Regions from separate parts of the Ruminococcus sp. OA3 genome, predicted to be linked through region 1. Evidence: riboswitches for the same ligand, from Rfam matches in the RefSeq annotation. Region 1 holds a riboswitch; each other region holds the start of a gene.
What was found. A riboswitch is a leader RNA that binds a small molecule or an ion and turns the genes downstream of it on or off. The one in region 1 is predicted to bind cyclic di-GMP.
Positions count from the first base shown of each region.

Region 2: it holds a riboswitch for cyclic di-GMP, as region 1 does, so the genes downstream of both, MCG98_RS09065 (YbjQ family protein) here and MCG98_RS04340 (signal peptidase I) in region 1, are expected to answer to the same signal.
Region 3: it holds a riboswitch for cyclic di-GMP, as region 1 does, so the genes downstream of both, MCG98_RS05900 (Ig-like domain-containing protein) here and MCG98_RS04340 (signal peptidase I) in region 1, are expected to answer to the same signal.

Region 1 covers NZ_JAKNTO010000001.1:934,000-937,285, reverse strand. The annotation lists gene MCG98_RS04350 (carboxypeptidase-like regulatory domain-containing protein) at 1-150, opposite strand, end outside; gene MCG98_RS04345 (hypothetical protein) at 282-893, opposite strand; gene MCG98_RS04340 (signal peptidase I) at 1,079-1,717, opposite strand; cyclic di-GMP riboswitch class I at 1,815-1,910, opposite strand; gene MCG98_RS04335 (hypothetical protein) at 2,209-3,286, shown strand, end outside.
Region 2 covers NZ_JAKNTO010000001.1:1,995,633-1,998,918, forward strand. The annotation lists gene MCG98_RS09055 (HU family DNA-binding protein) at 1-230, shown strand, start outside; gene MCG98_RS09060 (AP2 domain-containing protein) at 385-1,638, shown strand; cyclic di-GMP riboswitch class I at 1,926-2,008, shown strand; gene MCG98_RS09065 (YbjQ family protein) at 2,077-3,192, shown strand.
Region 3 covers NZ_JAKNTO010000001.1:1,282,941-1,286,226, forward strand. The annotation lists gene MCG98_RS05890 (hypothetical protein) at 1-496, shown strand, start outside; gene MCG98_RS05895 (hypothetical protein) at 763-1,182, shown strand; cyclic di-GMP riboswitch class I at 1,313-1,394, shown strand; gene MCG98_RS05900 (Ig-like domain-containing protein) at 1,459-3,286, shown strand, end outside.

The sequences.
Region 1 (3,286 bases):
AGGCGCCTCGACCGTGTTTCGTCCCAGGATAAAACCCACGATACTGGAAGTAATAAATGTCAAAACGAGCAGAAGAAGAATCAGCGGCAGCAAACGCCGCCCGTTCTGTCTTTTATCGCTCTTTCTATAATCACTGCCTGGATGTTCCATGGCGTTTCCTCCTTCTCGGGAAGCTGGTATTTCAGCCTATGGCAAAAGGCGCGGTGTTCCACTCCCCTTTGCCGAGGGCTGAAAGCCCTCAAAGAGTCCGTCCCGGCACAGGGGGCGGCATAAATGGCTGGTCAGGTTGTTGGTGTTTCAGGTGTTGCCTGTTTTCCGGTTACAGTGATCTCCAGTGTCCAGTCCTCATTGGCAAATTCGTTGTCATTTGTATCCTTTGTATTATCCGCATCAAACGCCCATGACCAATAAACTTCAATGGTCTTTTTCATAGCGTCAGCAGTATCACTATATGGAATATTTCCACCATCAATTTTAAATTCAGCTAATTTTTGTCCTGCATTATCAGCTGTAATTTCCTCTGTAGAAAATACCATGTCGTCTGGAAGTGTTGTTCCAGCGGCAGCTGCAATCGCTACACTGTAATCAATCCCCACCTCACTTCCGGTACCGTCAATCGCAATATCAAATTTCCCAGTGGTTCCAGGGGCAATAACCTTATCTTTAATGTCCTCTGTTTGGTATGCTGTTCGGGTATCCCCTAAATCCAGCATAAAATTTTCTGTTCCATCTTTCCCGTTCGCCTTAAAGCTCCAGGCGGCAACCGCAGCCGTCGCGCTGCCGCTCACTTCTGTGACATACCGGGCCATCGTTCCGCCCAGCAGACAGGCGGTCACCAGGGTCAGTGTCAGTGCCATGGCACCGAAACGCGCTGCATAAGATCTTTTTTTCATAACTTATTCCTCTCTTTCTGTGCTTGTTAAGAACCCTCCGGCGTCAGTGGCTGAGCCTGCTCAGGGTTCCCGTGTGCCTGTGGCACTTGATATCCCAGGCACACTTTCGTACCCGGTTCTGTATGGCCCGCTGTCCCCCGGCTGTGCCCCGGAAGCCTGGGCCAATGCATACATAATAGACTGCTTTATGGTTCTTTGGTATCCGCCGTGCAGTCATTACCTTCTTTCCCGGACTTCAGGGCAGCCAGTTCTGCCTCCAGCTCAGCGGTCCGTGCAGACTCCTCCTTATCCATGCGGTGCCTGCGCCAGATGTCCCACAGGAAAAAGAGCAGCAGCGGACAGATGATAAAGAGAATCATACCGATGGTGGACTGCATAAAGAGAATAACATCACCCATTCCTCCGACGCGCCCGCCTTTCCAGACGCCCTGAACCTGCTGTTCGTCGACAGCCGCCTGGTCTACTGCATTGTTTGCATCTCCCTGTGTGATATATTGAATTTTCCCGTTCTCACCCGTGGTGATATCCACAATGCGGTGAGTGACCGCCTTGCCCGACAGCAGATAACAGATAACGTCATCCTTTTTCAGATCTTCTGCACCGATGTCATGAATAAAAATCAGATCGCCGGGCTTTATGTCCGGCTCCATTGAACCGGAAAGCACCACCGCAGGCTTTATCCCAAACACTCCAGGAAGTTCTCCCGGATTTATGTAACTGCTGATGATCAGCACAAGATTTATGATGATAATTGGAATGAAGATCACGCACAGAACGATACCTGCCACCGCGGCCGGCGTGATTTTTTTCTTTTTCTTCTCCATTGGATTTACCCCTGCCTTTCTTTTTTTCTGTGCACCCATTCTGAATTACATTGTATAAATTATAAAACCGGCCTTGCCATACAAAGCCGGTTTTACTAAATGCAACTGGCTGGCTTTCCTGCGGACCTCATCCGCAGGGGAAACCCCTGTAGCTTTGCGACACTGCCTCTCGACAGCTGTGCTCCTCATATAAATATATACAACTCTGAATATACCTCTCCAATATGGCAACGATAATGACAGTTCCTGCTCTTTTTACTAAATAACGTTTTGTTGACCTGATCCCTCAGGTAAATCACTCACCTTGCATCTGCATGATCTGCTGCACCTAATCAGGATATTATATTTCTCATTTTAGGATACTTCATCTCCTATTTATTATCAATGCAAATAGGTAATTTGGCATTGACACTTTTGTGTCATTAACAATGACATTGCTATTGAGGATTTTAAATTTTTCGTGTATACTGGATGTAAAAGGTGGTGATTATATGCAGCTGTATGAAAAACTGACATTTATGATGAACCTGACACAAACATCGAACCGGATGCTGGCACGTGAACTGCAGGTCGATCCCTCCCTTATCAGCCGTCTGCGCACAGGAACCAGAGGAGTCCCACGCAACCGGGAATATCTGAAAATCATGGCACTCTATTTCACAAAACGCTGTACCACAAAATATCAGAGGCAGGCGCTCTCGGAAATGCTGGGCATCAGTCTGTCCCACACCGTTAAAAGTGATCAGCTTACGGACCTGCTCTATTACTGGCTTCTGGGCGATTCAGATGAAGTGGGGCATTTCCTGCGCACCTTTGAAACGCTTACCCTGGAGAACAGAAGCACAGATTCTCTTCCCGAATCCTGCGACATCAATACTGACAATGCACTCTACTTCGGCAGCGAAGGAAAACGCGCGGCAGCGCGTACACTCATAAGGCACCTTCTTTCTCTGGATAAGCCGTGCACCGTCTTTTTATTCGCCGATCAATCGGATGAATGGATTTCGGAAGACCCGGAGTTTCTTTGCAGCCTCCAGGACTGGGGTCTGAAACTCGTACAGCAGGGTTTTCAATTCTGTCACATCACACCCCCTGTAAGCTCTGCTGATCATGCTTTTGATTCCCTCCTGCGGTGGATCCCTGTTTATCTCACAGGACGGGCAAACGCATATTATTATCCGCGGATCCGCGACCAGGTTCACCGGCGTACACTGGTGCTGGTGCCAGGAGAGGTTGCCATGACTTCAAACTCCATTGCGGGCCGGCAGTCCGGATACGCAACCATGCTGACCACCGACCTGCGCCTGATTCAGACATATGAAACAGAATTCCAGGATTATCTGTCCCTCTGCCGTCCGATGATGGACATCTATACAATGCCGGAGAAGTTAAAACAATGTTTTACAAAATTTCTCACTTCCACCGGAACGCGTATCCAGAAGCTGCCTGCTTTGTCCGCAGAAACAGCTCCTCCCGAACTGATGGATTACTGTATTGAAAAGACAAAATATGTGGATTTAAAAAGGCTTGGCAGACTGTTTATAGATGAGATGAGGCTGATTGAAAAAG
Region 2 (3,286 bases), 1.1 Mb from region 1:
AAACGGTATTCGGTGATTTAATCAATATGGTAAAAAAGGAAAGCGGATATTATAAACAAGATATTAAGCCGATCCTAAAAGCATTTTTGAAGGTGATCAGAGCTGAGTTGCAAAAAGGGAATCGGATATATCTGCGGGAATTCGTATCCCGGAGCATACGACGTACAAGTTTAAATTTACAAAGCATTTTATTGAGCATATCAATGACGGAGAAGAGTTTGATCCGGTAGATGATGAGGAGGAATAAGGTATATTAAATTTTGATACCTTTGTTTATTTGATACAGGGGTGTATTTTAAATCGTAACAGGGAACCAGAGACGGTATGTACATGATTGCTGCTGCCTCTTTTTTTGTGCAAAAATTAAGGAGATGTATCAACAAAATGGATGAAACAAAAATATGTAAGGCATGTGACAGGGAATTGCCGATTGATCGATTTGAGCTGATAAAACCAAAGGATGGGAAGCCATATCGTATCTCTACATGCAGAAAATGCCGGTACGAAAAACGGGCGATGAACAAAAACAAATTAAGCGACAACATTGATATTATCATACACAGGCAGTATAAGGAAATAAAACCAGAACGAATATTGGATTTAACCATAACAGATATTGTTCCGATTGGTGAAGATGAGGTCTTTGTGAAGCTGATGGATTATCCCGGGTATTGGCTGTCCAATTACGGGCGATGTATTCATTTCAGGAATGAGGGAAAATATGTGTTACTGCCGGGAAGCTATGATAAATATCAGGTATTGAAATATGGGGTCAGAAAAAATGTGTTTTCAGGCGGCAAATGGACTACCCAAAGGGAAATTTTATATGCACCGAAAGCAGTCGTGCAGGAATTCGTCGTAAATCCGGATATTGAAAATAATGTTTACGTATGGCACCGAGGATTTGACAAAGTGAATAATTACTATAAAAATCTGTATCCGCTGAATAAGGAACAGTACAGGAGCGTAAAGAATCATTACAATCAATATGGCGAGGACTCAGAAGAGTTTATTATCAAAGTCATGAATGATATCAAATTCAAGCCGGACACATGGAGTAAAAAATGTATGGAACCGGTGATGTGTGGGATTGGTTATCGTGGAAGTAACAATGTTGACTGCGATTCTGAGGCGTATCATCGGTGGCATGACATGTTAAGCCGCTGTTATAATGAAAAATTCCATCAACGGCAACCACAGTATAAAGGTTGCACGGTCTGCGAGGAATGGAAGAATTTCAGCAACTTTAAATGTTGGCATGAGAAACATAAATATGGCGATGAGCAACTGGATTTGGACAAAGATATTTTGTTTAAAGGCAATACGGTGTATAGCCCGGAGACCTGCTGCTTTGTGCCGCATATTATCAATACGGTATTTATCAACGGGAAATCTGCCAGAGGTGATTTGCCAATTGGGGTTAGCTACGACAGAGAGAAAAAGAAATATCGGGCTTGTGTTGCATTTATGGGACAAAGTATAAAACTGGGAAGGTTTGATTCTGCGGAAAAGGCATTTGCCAGATACAAAGAATACAAGGAAGATCTAATTCAGGATTTAGCGGAACAATACAAAGGAGATATACCGGATAAGGTGTATCAGGCGATGATGGAGTGGAAAGTTGAGATTACTGATTGATGATGGGCATATCGGATATAGATATCTGGTATGCCTGTTTTTTTTGCTCCAGCTGCCACACTGCTATTTATTTCGTCAAGAAACAATTGATTGCTCAGAAAATATTATAGATGTTTTAGGGGAATGAATGGTATAGAGTTTTGTATAAAATATTTCATTACCAATAGCGGAAGAAATTGATAGCTTTTATGAAAATATTTCCAGAATTTATGACAAATTTACCAAAAGATGATATAATAAAATCATTAAAAACAAGCACGTATCAAAAAATAATGACGAAGATACGTAGGTTATAATAGAAAAACAGGTGAAAGCCTGTGACGCAAAACTACAGGGTCTAAGCGATTAAATACGACAGCCAGTTGCAGCATGAGGTGAGCATTCTCTGATGGAGGGTGCTTTTTTGTTTGGGCGAAAATGTGAGGGAGGATGCATTTTATGGATAATATTTTGATTACTTCAGGATTTAATATCGAAGGGTATCGAATAACTAAATATCTAGGGATATATACTGGAGAAGCTGCTCTTGGAACAGGGTTTCTTAGCTCCCTGGGAGCTGGTTTTGCAGACATTCTGGGTTCCAATAGCAGTATGTATTCAAATAAATTACAAAACGCAAAAAACATTGCAATGAAAGTCATGCTGGACAATGCTTCAAGAGCTGGAGCTGATGGTATCATAGGCGTAGACATTGACTATGCTTCTTTTTCGGCAGATATCATGGGAGCGATTGTGAGCGGAACTGCTGTGAAACTGGAAAAAATCATGTCCACTGCATCAAAGAAAATTGAACAGGAAATAACGGTAATACCGGTAGGCAATTATGGTACGGAAATTCCGTATCGCCCATATCAGGCTGAAATAAATTCGTCTGATAAAACCTTACGTGTTCATGGTTTTTCTTATAAAAAAGATTCTTTATCAGCCGTCCAATTAAATATTTGCGCAAATACAATATTTGATGAGATAGTTGATCTTGGTAATTATAATTTTATTGATTTTAATCATGATGGGCGTTTATGCACCACTGAATATCTTTCGTATTATTTTGACGATGACATTATAAGGTGCACGAAATCATTAAAAATTAAAATACTGCGTTGTGTACTTGATAATATGGCGGTCGTGGCACAGGAGCCTGTATATAATATAATGACTCTGCCGGATGAATTAGATAAGTTACAAAAATTATATGGGAAAGACGTTGTATGTGATTACTCACTGTCAGACACTGGGTGGATATGCCTTTGCGGTAAAGAAAACCCGTTAGATTCTTCAAACTGTTTATTATGCGGACGTGTAAAAAATTCTTATGAGACTCAGGATTCGCCGGATGATAAAAATTCTAATTTTATAAGAAAAATAGAAACCCTGGAGAATGCGCGTGAAATGTTTGAGTATATAAGTAACTGTATTAAAGAACAGAATGAGAACTTTTCTCAAGAATTGCTTGATATCGTTAATAAATATGTAACATTGGAAAAGTTTTATGGCGGAAGTCAGAAAAAGGCATGCCTTGAAAAAGTAAGGGATTATTTTGGAGAGCATAATTAATTTACACGTATGTGACAGAAGATGTTGACGCAAATGTAATTTTTTAAGTTGTTTTTATAGTATACAGTATTTTATGAAAAGTGATAAGGGAGAA
Region 3 (3,286 bases), 350 kb from region 1:
TACTACAACTGTAAAAATCACAGATTTATCTACTGGAGAAGTAAAACAATATGAAATTGATGATGCAAGATCAATAGCAGAGGTTGATGCAGAAGGCAGACCAGTTACAACTACTATTATTGAGGTCGGCGGCAGCCAAAGTGATATGGCTCGTGCTGGGCAATCTAATTATGATGATTTTTCTGGCTGGCGTGGCACAGTAACAATTTCCTATACAGATAATGGAACCTATGCGAATCTTACAAAAGCTACTGGAAATTGGACGAGAAGAAGTGGTTCAACTTCTATTTCCGGAATGTCAATGACTTACGGTCAGGCTTTGGGAACAAATAGTAGAAATAGTTCTATCGGGTTATCTTCAAATTCGACCACAACGGTTACACCCTCATGGCCTGCGGGAAAATATGGATATGGTATTGGGCACTACTTAGGCGCCACTATTCACGCAACAATAGGTGGTAAATATGTTTATATCAGCTGTAATGTTAATTATTAAATAATAATGCTTTACATATTACTTAATTTGTATTTAAAAAGTAGGCATATTGGATGAGGCATCTGATATGCTTACTTTGATACAGCCGTATTAAATACTTTTTGAAGGTGGATTTTAGACGTCAGTAAATGCAAGAATCGCTTAGTCAGGGGTGTTAATTATTTTGTCCGAATTTTGAGTAATGAAAGGCAAAGCTGTGATTTATATTTAAAGCGATCAGCAATTTTATATTAAAATGATTATAGAGCAATTTAAGGAGAGTGGCTATGAAGTCAGAGAATAAAAATAAGAACGCATTACTGGTTATGTCTGCAATTTTGTCCGTAGCATATATGGTATTAGATCTGCTGCTATATCCTTACTTAGCGCGGCTGCAAAGTATACGGTATATACCATATGTCCTCTACTATTGCAATACCATAAGAGTTGTGGGAATATTTGTCGTGATGTTGTTTTTGTTGCTGTTTTTAAATAAAAAAAATGTTGTAACACTGGGGCACAAAAATAGAGTGATGTTGTATGCCGGTATAGGAATATATGTCATTTATTATTTGCTGTTTTTTCTGAATTTTGGGATTGGAGTAGGATTTATAGGTGGTGAAATTATTATACAAATATCAGTGATTCACTCCTGGATTTTATGCATCCCCGCAATATTTCTGGCATTGGGACTTGTGAAGGAATAATTGTAATATCACGCCTCAGCAGTATGAGTGAAAATATCATAGTCACTTGATAGAAGTCATGACAAATTTGCCAAAAGATGATATAATTAAATTATTAATATTAACACGTATCAGAAATTGTGGTGTTACGTGGAAGTCATGGCAAACAGGCGGAAGTCTGTGACGCAAAACTACAGGGTCTAAGCGATTAAGTACGACAGCCAGTTGCAGCACGAGGTGAGCATTCTCTGATGGGGGTGCTTTTTTGTTTGGATGAAATGAGGGAGGAAAAGTATAATGAAGAGAATGAGAAGTCTTGCGGTATTATTGTCGGCGGTAATGCTGGTTACTGCTTTGCCACTGGATGTATCAGGAGCCAGTGAGGATGTTGTGTCGGGTGGAGAGATGATTCTGGAACAGGAGGAAGATGAGGAGATTATAGAAACTCCTGAGTCAGAAGATGTGGTTGATACTGTGCTTCCGAAGGTTGAGTCAGAAGTGGAGGAAGTTCCGGAAACTTCATCAGTTCCAGTTTTGGATAGTCGTTCCGGAAGTGTTTTGAAGATTGGAGTTGGTGAAACAAAGAGACTGGAAATTGATGGTTATAACGCAGATGAGTGTCAATGGGAATGTAAAGAGGATGGGGTACCAGAAGGATGGACTTATATTAGTGGAGAAGTACACTGGTCAAATAAGGAAGTAACAGGAAATGTATATGTTGCATCAGACGCCCAACTATATGTTGATTCATCCTCTACAATAAATGGAAATATATATGTTTATGGCCAATTATATGCGAGTTCCAGGTTAACAGTAACCGACAGCATCAACGCATACCAGTATGGGAGCATGATGTCGTCAGGTGTTTTTGATGGTGAACATGGCTATGTTGTTGGAAGCATTAAAGCAAGCCGTATGAATATAACTGCGAGCGCCTTGAATCCGGCTTTCAGTGTAATATCTGAAGATAATATTAACAGTAATAAGGTGGCAGTTGTTGACGCAGGAGGTGTTGTTACTGGAATAAAAGAGGGCAGTGCAACAGTGGTTATGACTTGTAATGGCGAGAGTCAAAAAATTTTTATAGAGGTACATACTTATGATAAATGGGTAGCAGATAAAGAACCGACCTGCACAGAAACCGGAAGTCAAAGCATTCATTGCAGCGTATGTGATGCAATAAAAGAAAACAGTGAAGAAAAAATTCCCCTTGCAGCTCACACGGAAGTAAAAGACATGGCAGTGTTACCGACCTGCACACAACCAGGAAAAACCGAAGGAATCCACTGTTCCGTCTGCAATACCGTCATAAAGGAGCAGCGAGAAATCCCTGTCATCAGCCATACCTACAAGTTCGACAAGCTCACAAAAGCAACGCTCACTGCAAGTGGTAAAATCATAAGAAAATGTACAGCCTGTGGTAGATCAGCAACGCAAATCCTCTCCTACCCGAAAACGATCACGCTTTCGGCTACAAAATATACTTATAATGGAAAGGTAATGAAACCGACCGTCACCGTAAAGGGCGCAGATGGAAAGGTAATCCATCCCGCGAACTACAGCGTTACGTATTCGCCAGGCTGTAAAAATGCGGGTACCTACAATGTGATCATCACTTTCAAAGCTAATTACAGTGGAAAAGTCACGAAAAGCTTTACAATCAATAAAGCGTCACAGACATTGACCGCATCCAGCCACACAAAAGTTTTTGGAAATGCACCATTTTTTACAGGAACTAAGAAGACAAAGGGTGACGGCAAATTAAGCTTTACCTCCAGCAATACGAAGACCGCGACGGTCTCAGGTACAGGAAAGATTACGATCAAAGGTATTGGAAGAACAACGATTACGATCACTGCGGCAGCGACAACGAATTATAATAAGGCTACGAAAGCAGTCACCGTGACGGTCAACCCAAAGGGGACGTTCATCTCGAGCGTTAAGAACAACTCATCCGGCAAAATGAATATCGGCTGGAATAAAAATGCAGCGGTTACCGGATATCAGGTTCAGTATGCCACGAATACCTCATTTTCAGGGGCAAAGACATTAACCATAAATAAGAACAGTACATTGAGCACGTCGGTTTCCAGCCTGACCAAAGGAAAAACATACTATGTTCGGA